DNA from 2 places in the Nocardiopsis sp. NPDC006139 genome. Region 1 is predicted to be linked to the other one. Evidence: predicted binding sites of a transcription regulator. Region 1 holds the regulator's gene; the other holds the start of a gene.
What was found. Region 1 encodes HrcA, which represses chaperone genes, less so after heat shock. Its sites were predicted from a motif close to TTGGCACTCTCNNNNNGAGAGTGCCAA; they were not measured.

Region 1 (7,834 bases):
CCTCCGTCGCATCGGGTCGGCACCATGATGCCGCAGGCCGGGCCCGGGGGCCGCACGCGTCCGTTCCACCCGGAAAGGGACGGTTCCCACCGCGGTCCGCCGGAAGCGCGATAGGCTTCCCTCCCGTGCGCGTCGGCGGCTCGAGCACCGTCCATCTCGGCCACGCTCGGGCGTGTTCGGGTTGAATCGCGCTCCTACCTGGAAAAGAAGAGGTATGCCCTTTCGTAAACCCCGCGACAAGGGTGTGCGTCGAACTGATGTGACGACAGAAACCATGGTGGCCGGAGCCACCACGGCGCCCCTGGCCGTGGAGTGGGACGCGGACCATGCCGTGACGGAGCTCTACCGGGAGCACTACCGTCCGCTCGTCCGTCTCGCCGCCCTGCTGGTCCGGGACCACGCGACGGCCGAAGAGGTCGTGCAGGACTCGTTCGTGGCCATGCACGGCGCGTGGCGGCGCCTGCGCGACCCCAACAAGGCCCTGTCCTATCTCCGCCAGGCGGTGGTGAACAAGGCCCGGTCCGTGCTGCGTCACCGTGCGGTCGTGGAGAAGCACGCTCCCAAGGCCCTGCCCGACGCCCCCAGCGCCGAACACGGCGCACTGAACCTGCTGGAGCGCGAGGCCGTGATCCGTGCCCTGCGCAAACTTCCCACCCGTCAGCGAGAGGCCATCGTGCTCCGGTACTACGGCGACCTGTCCGAGGCTCAGATCGCGGACGCCATGGGGATCAGCCGGGGTGCGGTGAAGAGCCACACATCCCGTGGCATCTCCGCGCTCCGCTCTGTTCTGGAGCAGACGACATGAGCAGCCCTACAGATCCCGCGAACGACGACTTCGAGGCCCTACTGCGGCAGGCGCTGAAGGCGGAGGCCGACACCGTCGCGCACTCGCCCGAGGCCCTGAACCTCATCCGCGAGCGGACCGCCGCCCGCCGCGGCGGCGCCTGGTTCGGGCTCCCGTGGCTGCGCCCGGCGCTGGCCGTGGCCGGTGCCGTGCTCATCGCAGCCTCGGTGGCCATGTCCACGCCCCAGGTGCGCGAGCAGGTGCTGGAGATGGTGCCCGCGGGCGCCGACAGGTTCGGCACCCCGCCGGAGCAGGACGGCGGCGGGGTGGCCGCGCCCACCCTGGAGGAGGAGGCCCCCGCGCCGGAGCCGCAGACCTCCGCGCCGGAGCCCTCCCCCGAGCCCTCGACCGAGCCGAGCGCGCCCGCCGAGGGCGGGGAGGACGGCGACGGCCCCACCGCGACCTCGACCTGCCCGTCGGTCCCCCCGACCGCGTCGGCCGACGACAAGGAGGAGGACGCGGACGGGCAGAAGGACGAGGAGTGCGCCCCCTCCGAGGAGCCCTCCCCCGGCAGCGGCACCGGTGAGCCGGGTGGCGGCACCGGCGGTGAGGAGCCCGGCGGCACCGGCGGTGGTTCCGGCGGCGACACCGGTGGCGGCACCGGCGGTACCGGCGGCGGCTCCACCGGCACCGAGGGGACCGAGCAGCAGTCCTCGTCGGGTGCCTCCGCCACGGAGTAGCGCGTGGACGTGGAGAAGGGGGCCTCCCGGGTCTGATCCCGGGAGGCCCCCTTCTTCTGTTCTTCTGTGTGCGGCCGGCTCGGCGGCGGCCGGGTCCCGCGGGCTACCAGCGCCCGGTGCGGGCCTGGAGCACGGAGAGCGCGGCCACCCCCGCCGTGGAGGTGCGCAGGACGGTGGGGCCCAGCAGGGCGCGCACGGCGCCCGCGGCGTCGAAGGCGTCCAGTTCGGCGTCGGAGAAGCCGCCCTCGGGGCCCACCACCAGGACCACGCCCGCCCCGTCGCCGTCGGCGGGGACCGGCACCTGCGACAGCCGCAGGCCGGCGTCCTCGTGCAGGACCACGCCCAGGTCGGCGGCGGCCAGCAGCTCGGCGACGGCGGTCCGGTCGGCGGGCTCGGCCACCTCGGGCAGCCGGGCCCGGCGGGCCTGTTTGGCGGCCTCGCGGGCGGTGGCCCGCCACTTGGCCAGTGACTTGGCGGCCCGGTCGCCCTTCCAGCGGGTGATGCTGCGCTCGGCCGACCAGGGGACGATCGCGTCGACCCCGGCCTCGGTCATCGTCTCCACGGCGGTCTCGCCGCGGTCGCCCTTGGCCAGGGCCTGCACCACGGTCAGCCGCGGGCGCGGAGCGGGTTCCCGGATCCGCTCCAGGACCCGGCAGACGATGTGGTCCCTGCCGGTGTCGACGACCGTGCAGCGCAGCCGCAGTCCCAGCCCGTCGGACAGGTCGACGGCCTCACCGGCCCGCAGGCGCCGCACCGCGGCGGCGTGGTGCCCTTCCGGGCCGGTGAGGGTGACGGTGTCGGCCGCCAGCTCGGCCGTGTCGGCGAGGAAGACCGGCGGCGTCACTTGGCGCCGAAGGCGTCGCGGAGCTTGGCGAACAGGCCGCCGTGGCCGGGGCTGAACCGGCCCGGGGCGCGGTCCTCGCCGCGCAGCTCGGCGAGCTTGCGCAGCAGCCCCTCCTGCTCCTCGTCGAGCTTGCCCGGGGTCTCCACGTCGACGCGGATGCGCAGGTCGCCCCGGCCGCCGCCGTCGAGGTGGGTGACGCCCTTGTTGGGCAGGGTGATGACGTGGCCGGAGTTGGTGCCCGGGCGCAGGTCGATGTTCTCGGTGCCGTCGAGGGTCTCGAAGGCGAAGGAGGCGCCCAGCGCGGCCGCCGTCATGGGGACGGTGACCGTGCAGTGCAGGTCGTCGCCGCGCCGCTCGAAGGTGGGGTGCGGCCGCTGGACGATCTCCAGGATGATGTCGCCGCGCGGGCCGCCGTTGGGGCCGACCTCTCCCTCGCCGGCGAGCTGGATGCGGGTGCCGTCGTCGACGCCCGCGGGGATCTTGACGGTGCGGGTGACCTTCTCGCGCACCCGGCCCTCGCCCGCGCAGTCGGGGCAGGGGTCGGGGATGACCGAGCCCTGGCCGCCGCACTGGGGGCAGGGGCGGGAGGTCATGACCTGCCCGAGGAAGGAGCGGGTGACCTGGGAGACCTCGCCCTGGCCGTGGCACATGTCACAGGTGGTGCGGTGGGTGCCGGCGGCCGTCCCCTCGCCCTGGCAGGTGGCGCACAGGATGGCGGTGGGGAAGGTGATCTCCTTGGTGACGCCGAACGCGGTCTCGGCCAGGTCCAGCTCGACGCGGATCTTGATGCTGCGCCCGCGCCGGACGCGCTCGCGGGGGCCGCGTCCGCCCGCCTGGCCGCCGCCGAAGAAGGCGTTCATGATGTCGTCGAACGGGAACCCGGCGGCGCCGCCGAAGCCGCCCGCGCCGCCCCCGCCCGGGGCGAAGGGGTCCTGGCCCATGTCGAACATCCGGCGCTTGTTCTCGTCGGAGAGGACCTCGTAGGCCTGGGTCACCTCCTTGAAGCGCTCCTGGGTGGCGGGGTCCGGGTTGATGTCCGGGTGCAGCTCGCGCGCGAGCCTGCGGTACGCCTTCTTGATCTCGTCCTTGGAAGCGTCGCGACGCACACCGAGGACCTGGTAATAGTCTCTGGCCACTGAGTTACTGTCCTGCCAAAATCTGTCCGACATACCGAGCAACGGCGCGTACCGCCCCCATCGTCCCGGGGTAGTCCATCCGGGTGGGTCCCACGACACCGATCTTGGCGAGCGACTGGTTTCCCACACCGTAGTCGGCCGACACGACCGAGGTGGACCGCAGCCCCTCGTGGAAGTTCTCCGCGCCGATGCGCACCGTGAGCATCGACGGGTCCTTCGCCTCACCCAGCAAACGGATGAGGACCATGTTCTCTTCCAACGCCTCCAGGACGTCCCTCAGGCTGGCGGCGAAATCGACGGCCGCGAGGTTGGCCGTGCCCGCGAGGACCAGCTTCTCCTCGTGGCGTTCGACCAGGCTCTCCAGCAGTACGGACAGGACGGACGCCGCCATGGCGCGGTTCTCCTCGGGTACCTGCTGTGGCAGGTCCTCGACCGCGCCGGGGACCTCCGCGAGGTGCAGGCCGGCGGTGGCCCGGATGAGCATGCCGCGCAGGTCGGCGACCGCGTCGGCGTCGACCTCCCCCAGGCCGTCGATGACGCGCTGCTCGACCCGGCCGGTGTCGGTGATGACCACCAGCATGAGCCGCTGGCCCGCGAGGGGCACCAGCTCGACGTGCTGGACGGAGGAGCGGGTCAGCGACGGGTACTGGACGATCGCCACCTGGCGGGTGAGCTGCGCGAGCAGCCGGACCGTGCGGGCGACGATCTCGTCGAGGTCGACGGCGCCGTTGAGGAACGACTCGATGGCGCGGCGCTCCGCGGCCGAGAGGGGCTTGACCGAGGACAGGCGGTCGACGAAGAGCCGGTACCCCTTGTCCGTGGGCACGCGCCCGGCACTGGTGTGGGGCTGGGTGATGTACCCGTCCTCCTCCAGCGCGACCATGTCGTTGCGGATGGTGGCCGGGGAGACCCCGAGCCGATGGCGGTCGGCGAGGGCCTTGGACCCCACCGGTTCGTTGGTGCTGACGAAGTCCTCGACGACGGCACGCAGGACCGCGAGCTTGCGCTCATCCAGCAACTCGCCACCTCCTGGCACTCGATGGTCCTCAGTGCTAATTCTATGCCCGGACGCAAACCCCGGCCGCTCCGCGGGCGGGGGCGGCGCCGGCGCGGCGCCTTCCCCGCCGGCGGGGGGCGCCGTCTGTAGACTGCACCACCGTGGCTACCAAGGGAACCGGCCGGTACGGCCGCGATGTGCTGGCCTCGGCGCGCAACCGCCCTGAGCGGAGGGTCCGCGAGGTCCCGCTCGACCGCGACCTCGTGGTGGAGGACGCCGGGGAGGCGTTCTGCGGCGCGGTGGTCGGCTGGGACAAGGCGACCGTGACCCTGGAGGACCGGCACGGGCGGCGCCGGGTGTTCGCACTGGAACCGGCCGCCTTCCTGGTGGACGGCGAGCCGGTGACCCTGGTGCGGCCGTCCGCTGCTCCGCGGGGGCCGCTGCGCAGCGCCTCCGGTTCGGTCGCCGTCCAGGGCCTGAGGGCGCGCACGGCCCGGGAGGGCCGGATCTACGTCGAGGGCGCCCACGACGCGGAGCTGGTCGAGAAGGTGTGGGGGCACGACCTGCGCGTGGAGGGGGTGGCCGTCGAGTTCCTGGAGGGGGTCGACGACCTGCCCGCGATCGTGGCGGAGTTCACCCCCGGCCCGGGGCGGCGCCTGGGGGTCCTGGTGGACCACCTGGTGCCGGGGTCGAAGGAGTCGCGGATCGCCGAGCGGGTGCGGGGCGGGGACGTCCTGGTGGCGGGCCACCCCTACGTCGACGTGTGGCAGGCCGTGCGGCCGGCCGCGCTGGGCATCCGCGCCTGGCCCGAGGTGCCCAGGGGGGTCCCCTGGAAGGAGGGGGTCCTGGAGGCGCTGGGCTGGCGGATGAGCACGGGTGAGGCGTGGCGCCGGATCCTGGGTTCGGTGCGAACCTATGCTGACCTGGAACCGGCCCTGTCGGGTCGGGTGGAGGAACTCATCGATTTCGTCACCGGCCCGCACGGACCGTGACCCCCCTTGCGCCTAGGATTCAGACCGGACACGAGGCCGGTTTCTGCCTCCGGTCGTCGGTACGGCCCGGTAGACACGAGATAGCGCCCCTCACCAGCGGAGCCGAGGAAGAGCATGAGCGAGACCCCGACGAATCCCCCGTCCCCGGAGGACCCGAACCAGGGCCCGCCCTCCGGCGAGCAGCCGCAGGCGCCGTCCCCCTACTCCCCGGAGTACGGTGAGCAGCGGGGGCACGAGCAGTACGGCGCACAGCAGCCGTCCGGCGGGTACCCCGCCCACGGCCCCTCGGGCGCGCAGCCGGGGTACGGGCAGTACGGGCAGCCCTCGGGCGGACAGCCCGGCCACGGGCAGTACGGCGGACAGCCGCAGCCGCAGTACGAACAGCCCCAGGCGCAGCCCCCGCAGGCACAGCAGCCGCAGTACGGACAGGGCCAGCCCGGCTTCGCCCCGGCGCCCGGCGCCCCGCACTACGGCCCGCCGCAGCCCCAGGCCCAGCCGCCCTACGGGGACCAGGGCCCGTACGGCGGGGCCCCGCAGCAGCCGCAGCCCCAGGGACAGCCGCAGTACGGTGTACCGCAGGGGCAGCCGCAGTACGGGCAGCCGCAACCCGGGGCCGGTGCCTCCGGCGCCCCGGCCCAGAGCGGCGACAACGACGTCCTGATGGCGATGCTCGCCCACCTGTCCGGCTTCATCATCGCCTGCCTGGGCTGGATCCCCCCGCTGGCGATCTACTTCGCCAGGCGGAACACCTCGCCGTACGTGCGCCACCACGCCTCCGAGGCGGCGAACTTCCAGATCACGCTGCTCATCCCGTACATCTTCGCCGGGGTGGTCTTCATCGGTCTGGGTATCTTCTTCCCGAACCTGTCGTGGATCGGTTCCCTGCTGATCGCCCTGATCTGGATCGTTTCGATCGTGTTCGGCGTCCTAGGAGCCAACGGAGCCAACAAGGGGGCGTGGTACCGCTACCCGTTCAGCATCCGTCTGCTCAAGTGACCGACCGCACCCGCGAACGCACCCGTCCCTAAGGAACCCGAGATGTCCTACCCCAACACGCCACCGCCGGAAGACCCCTACGGCCAGCACCCGCAGCAGGGCGGCCAGGACCAGTCCGGCGGCTACCCCGCGCCCGGTCAGCAGAACCCCTCCGGCGGCTACCCGGCGCCCGGCTACCAGGACCAGTCCGGCGGCTACCCCGCGCCCGGTCAGCAGAACCCCTCCGGCGGCCACGCGGCACCCGGCCACCACGACCCGTCCGGCGGCTACCCGCCCCCCGGCGCCCAGCAGCCCGGCGGCTACCCGCCGCCGCCCGGAGCCCCCGGGGGCTACCCGCCCCCGGGCGGGTACCAGGACCAGACCGGCGGCTACCAGGCGGCCGGCTACCCGTACGGCGGCTACGGCGCCCAGCCGGGCTCGGCCACGGGCGCCCCGCCCAGCCAGGACGAGCGGCAGTTCGGCCTGTTCGCCCACCTGGGCGGCGGCCTGCTCGGCTTCATCGTCCCGCTGATCATCTACCTGATCAAGCGCGAGGAGTCGCCGTTCGTCCGCGACCAGGCGGCCCAGGCCCTCAACTTCCAGCTGCTGGTCCTCATCGGCTACGTGGTGTCCAGCATCCTGATGTTCGTCTTCATCGGGATGATCACCTGGTTCCTGTGCTGGGTCGCCGCCGTCGTCTTCGGCATCCTGGGCGGCGTCGCCGCCAACAAGGGCGAGTGGTACCGCTACCCGTTCAACGTCTCCTGGATCAAGTAGGCCGACCGCTCCGCGGACGCCGCGAGGGGCCCGGTCCTCGGACCGGGCCCCTCGTCGTGCGTCCCCCCGCCGCGCTCGCGGCGGGCGCCGCTCAGGTGAGGTCGCGGACCACGGCGTCGGCGAGCAGCCGCCCCCGGCGGGTGAGCACGGCGCGGCCGGCGCGGTGCGCGTCGGCGTCCAGCAGCCCCTCGGCGACGGCGCGGGCGGCGGCCTCCCGGCCCGGGGGTTCGAGCAGGTCCAGCGGGCACCCCTGCTCGATCCGCAGCTCCAGCAGCACCCGCTCGAAGCGGCGCTCCTGCGCGGTGAGCACCTCGCGGGCCTGGGCCGGGCTGGAGCCCTGGGCCAGGCGGGCGGCGTAGGCGGCCGGGTGCTTGACGTTCCACCAGCGCGTGCCGCCCACGTGGCCGTGCGCTCCGGGGCCCACGCCCCACCAGTGGGCTCCGGTCCAGTAGAGCATGTTGTGCCTGCTGCGGCCCTCGGGCGTGCGCGCCCAGTTGGACACCTCGTAGGGGGTGAACCCGGCCTCGGCGAGCACCGTGTCGGCCATGAGGTAGCGGTCGGCCATGGTGTCGTCGTCGGGTTCGGCGAG
Region 2 (7,834 bases), on a different contig from region 1:
CCAGCTCGCGCAGGGCGTCGGTGAGCTGGATCTCGCCGCCCCGGCCGGGCGGGGTCTCGTGCAGCACCGGGAAGACCGCCGGGTCGCAGATGTAGCGGCCGATGATCGCCCAGCGGCTGGGCGCCTGCTCAGGGGCGGGCTTCTCCACCAGGTCGGTCACCACGACGACGTCGTCCTCGTCGGTGGCCTCGATGCCCGCGCAGCCGTAGAGGGAGACCTGCTCGGGCTCGACCTCCATGAGCGCGACCACGCTGCCGCCGTGCTTGGCGCGGACCTCGATCATGCGGCGCAGCAGCTCGGCGGACTCGATGAGGTCGTCGCCGAGCAGGACCGCGAACGGGTTGTCGCCCACGTGCGCCTCCGCGCACAGCACCGCGTGCCCCAGGCCGCGCGGCTCCCCCTGGCGGACGTAGTGGACCTGCGCCAGGTTGCTGGGCTCGCGGACCGAGCGCAGCCGCTCGGCGTCGCCCTTGGACTCCAGCGCCTCCTCCAGCTCGTAGGCCCGGTCGAAGTGGTCCTCGATGGAGCGCTTGTTGCGGCCCGTGATCATGAGGACGTCGTTCAGGTCGGCGGCGACCGCCTCCTCCAGGACGTACTGGATCGCGGGCTTGTCCACGATCGGGAGCATCTCCTTGGGGGTGGCCTTGGTGGCCGGGAGGAAGCGGGTCCCCAGACCGGCCGCGGGTACGACCGCCTTGGTCACGGGGGCGGGATCGGGGTTTGGCAGGTCGCTGGGATTCATGTCGGCACTCTAGGGCAGTCTCCGGCCGCCCACGATGCACCCCGGTGTTCCGGGTGTCGAGAAGTTCCGGTTGTTTCGGGTCCGGGTAGGGCGAAAGCCACCCGCCGTTCACCGGCGGCGCGCTGACAGACTGGCCGCATGGACGAGACGACACGGTCGGAGAAGCGGCGCATGCGGCGGGAGGTCCTGGCGGCGCGCCGGGCGATGGACCCCGGGGAGCGCGAACGCGCCGGCTCGGCCGTGCGCGACACCCTCACCGCGCTGCCGTGGCTGGCCATGAGCGGGACCGTGGCCTGCTACTACTCGGTGGGCACCGAGCCGGACACCCGCAGGCTCGTCACGGCGCTGTGGAAGCGGGGCACGTACGTGCTGCTGCCGGTCTTCCTGCCCGACGGGAACCTGGACTGGGCGGCCTACGACGGCCCCCAGAGCCTGGAGCCCGCCGGGCACGGGCTGCTGGAGCCCACCGGGCGCCGCTACGGGACCGGGGCCCTGGCCACCGCGGACGCCGTGGTGTGCCCGGCGCTGGCCGTGGACCGCTCCGGCGGGCGGCTGGGCCGGGGCGCCGGGTGCTACGACCGGGCGCTGTCGCTGCGCGGGCCGAACTGCCCGGCGATCGCCGTGGTGTACGAGGGCGAGTTCGTGGACGCGGTGCCCCGCGAGGAGCACGACCTCCGGGTGGACGCGGTGGTGACCCCCGGCGGCCTGCACGTGTTCGGGTCCGGCGTGTGGCCGGACCGCCGGTAGCCCCCGCCGGGCGGCGGGATTAAGCGGGCGCCGGAGGGCGTTGACAGGGAGGATCGCGCTCCGGTCGGCGACGACGCCCGCGACCGGTGTCCCCACTGTCACGTCCCCGGTCGTCGAGCGCGTACTATTTAGCAGTCAACGGGCGAGAGTGCCAGCAAGGAGGACCCGAACAGTGCCTACGTACCAGTACGCGTGCACCGAGTGCGGCGCCCAGATGGAGGTCGTGCAGAGCTTCAGTGACGACGCCCTGACCGTCTGCCCCGAGTGCGAGGGCCGACTGCGCAAGGTCTACTCGGCCGTGGGCATCGTCTTCAAGGGCTCCGGCTTCTACCGCACCGACAGCGGCAAGACCTCCAACAGCTCTTCCCTGACCGGCTCCAGCGCCACCACCGCCCCCGCCTCCGGCAAGGCCGAGTCCACGGGTTCGGAGTCCTCCTCGTCGTCCTCCTCCGCCAAGAGCGAGAGCACGAGCGGCAGCACCGCCACCGCGACCACCGCCGCGACCGGCGGCTGAGGCCGCCGGCCGTTGACCGAACTCCTCCGCGCCGCCGAGTGACTCGGCGGCGCGCGGTGCGTCCGGCCCCCGATCACCTCTGAACCGCCTTCGGCCGTGACCGCTCCGGCCTCCCCCGACCGTCCCTGAACCACCTTCGGCCGGGCCCCAGAGCCGCACCGGCCGGAGACGCCGCGGTTCACACCGGCCGATGGCCGGCAACCCCTCAGGCTCCACTCCGGTCGACTGTTCCGAAGGCCCCTGCGGCCCCGCACCGGCCGGAATCGCCGGGCCCCCACCGGGACCGCCGCGGGCCGTTCCGGAGGCCGCTCCGGCCCCGTGCCGGCCGAGATCGCTCGGGGGCCCTGCCGGGACCGGTCCGGCCTTCTCCGACCGCCTCTGAGACGCACAGGACAGAGAAGTGACGGGGGCCCGGACGAGGCGGAAAAGGGCCTGTGGACAACCCGTCCGGGCGGGTCCGGCGGACTTATTTTGGGGGCATGACCGAGCCCCCTCGTCCTCCCTACCGGCACCGCGGCGCGCTCACCCGCTTCGTGGACCGGCACCGGCGGACCCTCGCCGCCCTGCTGACCGCCGCAGCGCTGACCGCCGCCGTCCTGGCGGTACGCCCGCCGCCGCCCGCCACCGTCGAGGTCCTGGTCGCCGCCCGGGACCTGGACGCCTCCGGGCCGCTGGCCGCCGGCGACCTCGCGCCCACCTCCCTGCCCACGGCCCTCGCCCCGCGGGGCGCCCTGGAGCCGGGCACCGCGACCGCGGGCCGCTCTCTCAACGCCCCCGTCCGCCGCGGGGAGGTCGTCACCGACGCCCGGCTGGCCGACCCACCCGCCCTGCCCTACGGCGACGGCCTGGTCGCCGTGCCCGTGCGGGTCGCCGACCCCGGGGCGGTGGCGCTGCTCTCCCCCGGCGACCGGGTGGACGTGCTGGCGGCGCGGGGCCGCGACGAGTTCGCCCCCGCCCGCGCCGGACCGGCCGCGGAAGTGGTCGAGGGCCGCCCGGTGCTGGCCGTGCCGTCCGAGAGCGACCACGGCGGCGAGGGCGGTGCACTGATCCTCATCGCGGCCAGCCCGCAGGAGGCCAGGGAACTGGCCGGGCACGCCGTCGACTCCCGGCTGTCCATCACCATCCGCGGCTGACCGCTGACCTTGCGTCCATCACCATCCGCAGTTGACCACTGACCTTTTGTGGTGAAAGCTGGCCGGGCGCCCCGCCCGCCTCGTCCCGTGCCCCCGGCGCGTGCGGCCACGGACCCCCGGCGGGGGCGCGTTCCGCACAGCAAACGAGACACGTAGGGCTTTTGCCATGGATGGATTCAAGAAGTTCCTGCTCCAGGGGAACCTGGTGCAGCTCGCGGTGGCGGTCGTGATCGGCACGGTCTTCGCCAACCTGGTCACCGCGTTCACGGAAGGGTTCATCACCCCGCTGATCGGCATCTTCGGCGGGATCCCCACCTTCAGCGACCTCTACTTCGAGATCAACGGCAGCCGCTTCCTGTACGGCGCGTTCATCGACGCGGCGATCTCGTTCCTGCTCACCGCGTCGATCGTCTACTTCTTCGTGGTGCTGCCGGTAGCCAAGCTGATGGAGCGCTACGTCAAGGCGGAGGAGGCCACCACCCGCGAGTGCCCCCACTGCTTCACCGAGATCAACAAGAAGGCCGAGCGCTGCCCGGCCTGCACCAGCCAGGTCGTCCCGGAGACCGCCGTCTGACACGCCGCGGGGGCGGCCAGGTCGGGCCGCCCCCGGTCCGTCCCCGCGTCCCCGCCCGGGGCGGGTACGCGGAGCGCGACTCAGCGGGTGTACTCCCAGTGCCAGGGCTCGAACGGACTCGACTTGGCCCAGGCCGGATGGATCCAGCCGTGGTCGGCGCCGTTGGTCTCCATCCAGTTCCATCTCTCCGAGCGGAAGTTCTGGATGCCGCACCCCAGGTCGATGGCCTGCCCCAGCCCGTGGTTGCTGGTGCCCGGGACCGCGGCGAAGCCGGGGGGCTGCTCGGCGTAGACGCGGTGCTGGTTGGGCAGGTCGCGGTAGGCGCTGTTGATGCACATGTTCTCGCCGAAGCGCTCGATGTACTTCACGTTGAGTTCGAGGAAGTCCACGGCGGCGTCGGCGCGCAGGAACTTGCCGTCGTAGAGCTCGCACAGGGCCTCCGACGGCAGCAGGCCGTTGGGGTAGCCGCTGGCCAGCTCGGCCTTGCTCGGGTCGCAGTTGGCGGCGGCCATGTAGGAGTCGGGGTCGATGCCGCGCGCCTCCAGTTCGTCGGTGAGCGCCTGCGTACTCTCCTCCGACCGCGTGCGCAGCCGCTCCACCTCGGCCCCCAGCGCCGCCTGCTCCAGCTGGGTGGTGGTCTGCAGCTCCTGGGCCTGCCCGGCCAGCTCCACCTGCTCGTCGCGCAGGTCGGTGGCGTCCTGGATGAGCACCTCGTTGTTCTCCGAGAGCTTGGCCGCGTACGACTGGGTCTGCAGGTCCTCGTCGAGGTCCCCGGCGACCAGGACGCCCAGAGGCCCGGCGCTGGGCTGCTGGTACAGGGTGCTGGCCAGCTGCGCCAGCGGCTCGCGCATCTCGCCCAGCTCCAGCTCGGTCTGCTGCAGCTCGTGGATGGTCTCCACGAGTTCGCCCTGGGCCTCCTCCAGCGCCTCCTGCCGCTCCGTGTACTCGGCGGTGGCGTCTTCCAGTTCCTCAGCGGCGGCCTCGGCCTGCTCGCGCAGCTCCTCCAGGCTGGCTGCGGCCGGCGCGACCGCCACCGGCGGCGGCGGGACCACCATCAGACCGGTGACCAGCAACAGGGTGAGGGCCCGGGCGAGCCCGGCGTGCCAGCCGCGGCGGGAGACCGCGGACGGCGCACCATCCGCCGGTTCCGATACGCGGGGTCCCCGCCGCGCCGAATCAGAGGTGAACGGCACGAATGCTCCTCCGGCTGCTTCTAATCCTCGAACGCCTACCCGTGGCCGCAACGCAACGTACTACATGTCCACTTGCGGTCACGCGAGAACGGTCGGCCGAGTCGCGCGTAATCCGGGAGGGCACAACACCCCGTTCTGCGCGCACCGTTCGGCCGCCGATGTCGTCGCTGGTCATTGCGGTGCCGTAGGTCACACGAACCGCCCGCACCACGCCGCGCGGGGACGGAACGGGACCAAACCAGACAGCCCTCGTGAACAACATCACACCGCCACCAGGACAACCAATCGTAGGTCAGAGTACTCCGCCATGCACGCAGAGTCCCCCACTCGGAGGGCCGTGACACTCTTCGACACCCCGAGTACGCCCATCCTGGGTTAGGCTTGGCCCGGTGGCGGGGCAACGCATACCTGCGTCGGCCGCCCACCGACCCATGGCTCCATAGCTCAGGGGATAGAGCACCGCTCTCCTAAAGCGGGTGTCGCAGGTTCGAATCCTGCTGGGGCCGCATGGTGTGACCTGCGAGGGCATCGCAGAGTCAGCACGGGAGGAGCCCCGTGGGTCGCGATTCCGGTCGCGACCCACGGGGCTCCCGTCTCTACACGTCATCCGGCAGTACCGACCCCATCCGGTCGTTGGCGCCTCGGGCGAGCGCGCCGGACGCGCGGATGTACCGCTCGGTCCGGCCGGTCTGCGAGCGGCCGAGGATCTCCCGGACGGTGCGCGCGTCCGCGCCCGGCCCCGTCAACAGGGTCGCCGCGGTGTGCCCGTGGAAGTGACCCGCTGGGCGCGGGCGGCCGCCGGCTCGCGGGTGCGCACCGTGCGGCGCCGGATCCCTCGTGGTGTTCCCGGGCCCGCCGGTCCGGGGCCGTAGCGGCGCGCCTCGACGCAGCCGCCGGCGTCCACCTCGTCGAGCAGGTGGCGGAAACCCGTGCGCGCCTCATCGCTCTTCACGATCGTTCGCCTCATGCCGCCAGACCCCCACGTGTCATACGACACCGGCAACACGAGAGCCCCGACCGGGGAACGGCCGGGGCTCTGCGGGGGCGGGGGTCACTCGACGGTGGCGGTGACCGGGTCCTCCAGGCCGAACAGCTCTTCCATCGTCACGGCGGCCACGTCGACCTCACCGACGAGGGCGATCTGGCCGGACGCCTTCTGGCCGGGCTGGAGGGTGACGGCGTCCAGCGGGTTGTCCAGGTCGGCGAAGATCGCATCCGACCAGTCGCTGACCACGGTGCCGTCGGCCAGCTCGGCGGAGAAGTAGATGGGGTTGACCTCGATCGAGTCCTCGCTGTCGTTGACGATCTCGACGTTGACCACCGTGTAGACGGTGTCGTCCAGGGTGTCCCCGGTGGTGCCCCCGTGGGTGGCGGTCATGGTGACCGCGGGCTCCTCCTCGGCGGGCTGCTCGGGCTCCTCCTCCGCGGCGGAGCGCCCCGGCCCCGGTCGGCCGTTCGCCAGGTGCCGGCACGGACTTCTCCCCGGAACGCCGTGTCGTGGTGACAACGCAGAGTGACCGACCGATGATGGCTGCGGGAGCAGCAGCACCATCCGGGGGGCCACGGGATGAAGGATGCGGGCGGAGCGCGCCGCGACGACCACGACGACGAGCCGAGGTCGCAGACCCGGTCCAGCCGGCGCGGCGGCTCGCCGTCGGCCATCGCCGGGGCCCTGCGCCGCACCCCGCACCCCGGTCCGCAGCACTGGGGCGGCCCGCGCCCGCGCAAGGCCGACCCGGACCCGTTCTTCTCCAGCAAGCTGGTCCCGCCCCCGGGCGAGCGCCCGCGCCGCCGCTGAGCGGCCGGCCAGACGCAGATGGGCGCCGTGGGGGACCCCACGGTCACCGGGCGGGGGCTTCCCCGCCCGCAGGCGCCGCGTCAGGGGCGGCGGGGGCGCAGCACGTAGCCGACGTAGCCGTACTCGCCGCCGTGCGCCCGGTACAGCTCCGCCTCGCGGCGCACGTCCTCGGCGGCCGCGGCCGCGTGCGCGTCGCCGGGGTCGGACCGCGCGGCGCGGGCCTCCAGCGGCGCGTAGTACGACTCCAGCCAGTCGGCGGCGGGCAGCAGGTAGGTCGCCAGCACCGTGTACCCGGCCGCGGTCGCCGCCGCCACGTTCTCCGCGGTGGTGTGCAGCGGGTACGCGGCGTCCCAGTACGCCCGGGCCGCCGCGGAGGGCTCGTCGGTGGTCCACCCGCACTCGGTGACCACCAGGGCGCCCCCGGGCGAGAGCAGCCGCCGCCAGGAGCGCAGCGCCTCGCCGAACCCGATGTTGTAGGCGGCGCCCTCGCTCCACACCAGGTCCACCGACCCGTCGGGCAGGTCGTCCAGCGACTCCATGGACCCCTGGCGGGCGGTGATCCGGTCGGCGGCGCCCGCCGCCGCGGCCGCCTCCTCCAGCCGGCGCAGGAACGGCGGGTAGATGTCCACCGCCGTGATCCGCGCGCCGGGCAGGCGCTCGGCGAGCACCAGGGAGGCCGCGCCGGTCCCGCTGCCCAGGTCCAGCACCCGCGGGTGCCCCGGGAGCGGACCCGCCAGCGACAGCAGCAGCTCCGTGGTGGCCCGCGAGCCGGGGCCCTGGCGCTCCTGGTCCTCGTGCAGGGCCAGCGCGGCCCTCAGGGACGGGTCGTCGAAGTCGAACTCGAACGCCATTGCTCGCGGGGCCCTTCCAGCCGGGTGCCGAAAGCACCGAACCTACCAGCGCGAACGCCCCCGCACCCGCCGGTGACGCATCCGCCGGTGGCGGTGCCCGCCGGCGCCCGTCCTCAGAGGAAGGGCCGCCAGGGGGCGAGGACGATCTCGCTGAACTTCGCGGCGAACGGCCGGCGGCTCCACTCCTCCTCGGTGAGCTCCCGGGCGTTGGTGAGGTCGTTGGCGAACACGTCCTCCAGGTGCCGGGCCACCCCCTCGTCGAAGATCTCGGCGTTGATCTCG

Region 2: ABZ249_RS17375 (FmdB family zinc ribbon protein) is a predicted target of HrcA. The motif match lies at 1,618-1,644, and genes of this name have one in related genera.

The regions. Positions count from the first base shown of each region.
Region 1 is NZ_JBEXTT010000006.1:88,634-96,467, reverse strand. It holds gene ABZ249_RS09745 (SigE family RNA polymerase sigma factor) at 275-805, shown strand; gene ABZ249_RS09740 (hypothetical protein) at 802-1,524, shown strand; gene ABZ249_RS09735 (16S rRNA (uracil(1498)-N(3))-methyltransferase) at 1,628-2,368, opposite strand; gene dnaJ (molecular chaperone DnaJ) at 2,365-3,504, opposite strand; gene hrcA (heat-inducible transcriptional repressor HrcA) at 3,509-4,522, opposite strand; gene ABZ249_RS09720 (DUF3097 domain-containing protein) at 4,663-5,493, shown strand; gene ABZ249_RS09715 (DUF4870 domain-containing protein) at 6,160-6,489, shown strand; gene ABZ249_RS09710 (DUF4870 domain-containing protein) at 6,532-7,245, shown strand; gene hemW (radical SAM family heme chaperone HemW) at 7,337-7,834, opposite strand, start outside.
Region 2 is NZ_JBEXTT010000012.1:17,595-25,428, forward strand. It holds gene galU (UTP--glucose-1-phosphate uridylyltransferase GalU) at 1-742, opposite strand, end outside; gene ABZ249_RS17370 (5-formyltetrahydrofolate cyclo-ligase) at 881-1,489, shown strand; gene ABZ249_RS17375 (FmdB family zinc ribbon protein) at 1,662-2,003, shown strand; gene ABZ249_RS17380 (Flp pilus assembly protein CpaB) at 2,483-3,136, shown strand; gene mscL (large conductance mechanosensitive channel protein MscL) at 3,303-3,710, shown strand; gene ABZ249_RS17390 (D-alanyl-D-alanine carboxypeptidase family protein) at 3,791-4,903, opposite strand; tRNA gene ABZ249_RS17395 (tRNA-Arg) at 5,337-5,409, shown strand; gene ABZ249_RS17400 (hypothetical protein) at 5,646-5,870, opposite strand; gene ABZ249_RS17405 (DUF4352 domain-containing protein) at 5,955-6,281, opposite strand; gene ABZ249_RS17410 (calcium-binding protein) at 6,471-6,701, shown strand; gene ABZ249_RS17415 (class I SAM-dependent methyltransferase) at 6,782-7,552, opposite strand; gene ABZ249_RS17420 (phospholipase D-like domain-containing protein) at 7,666-7,834, opposite strand, start outside.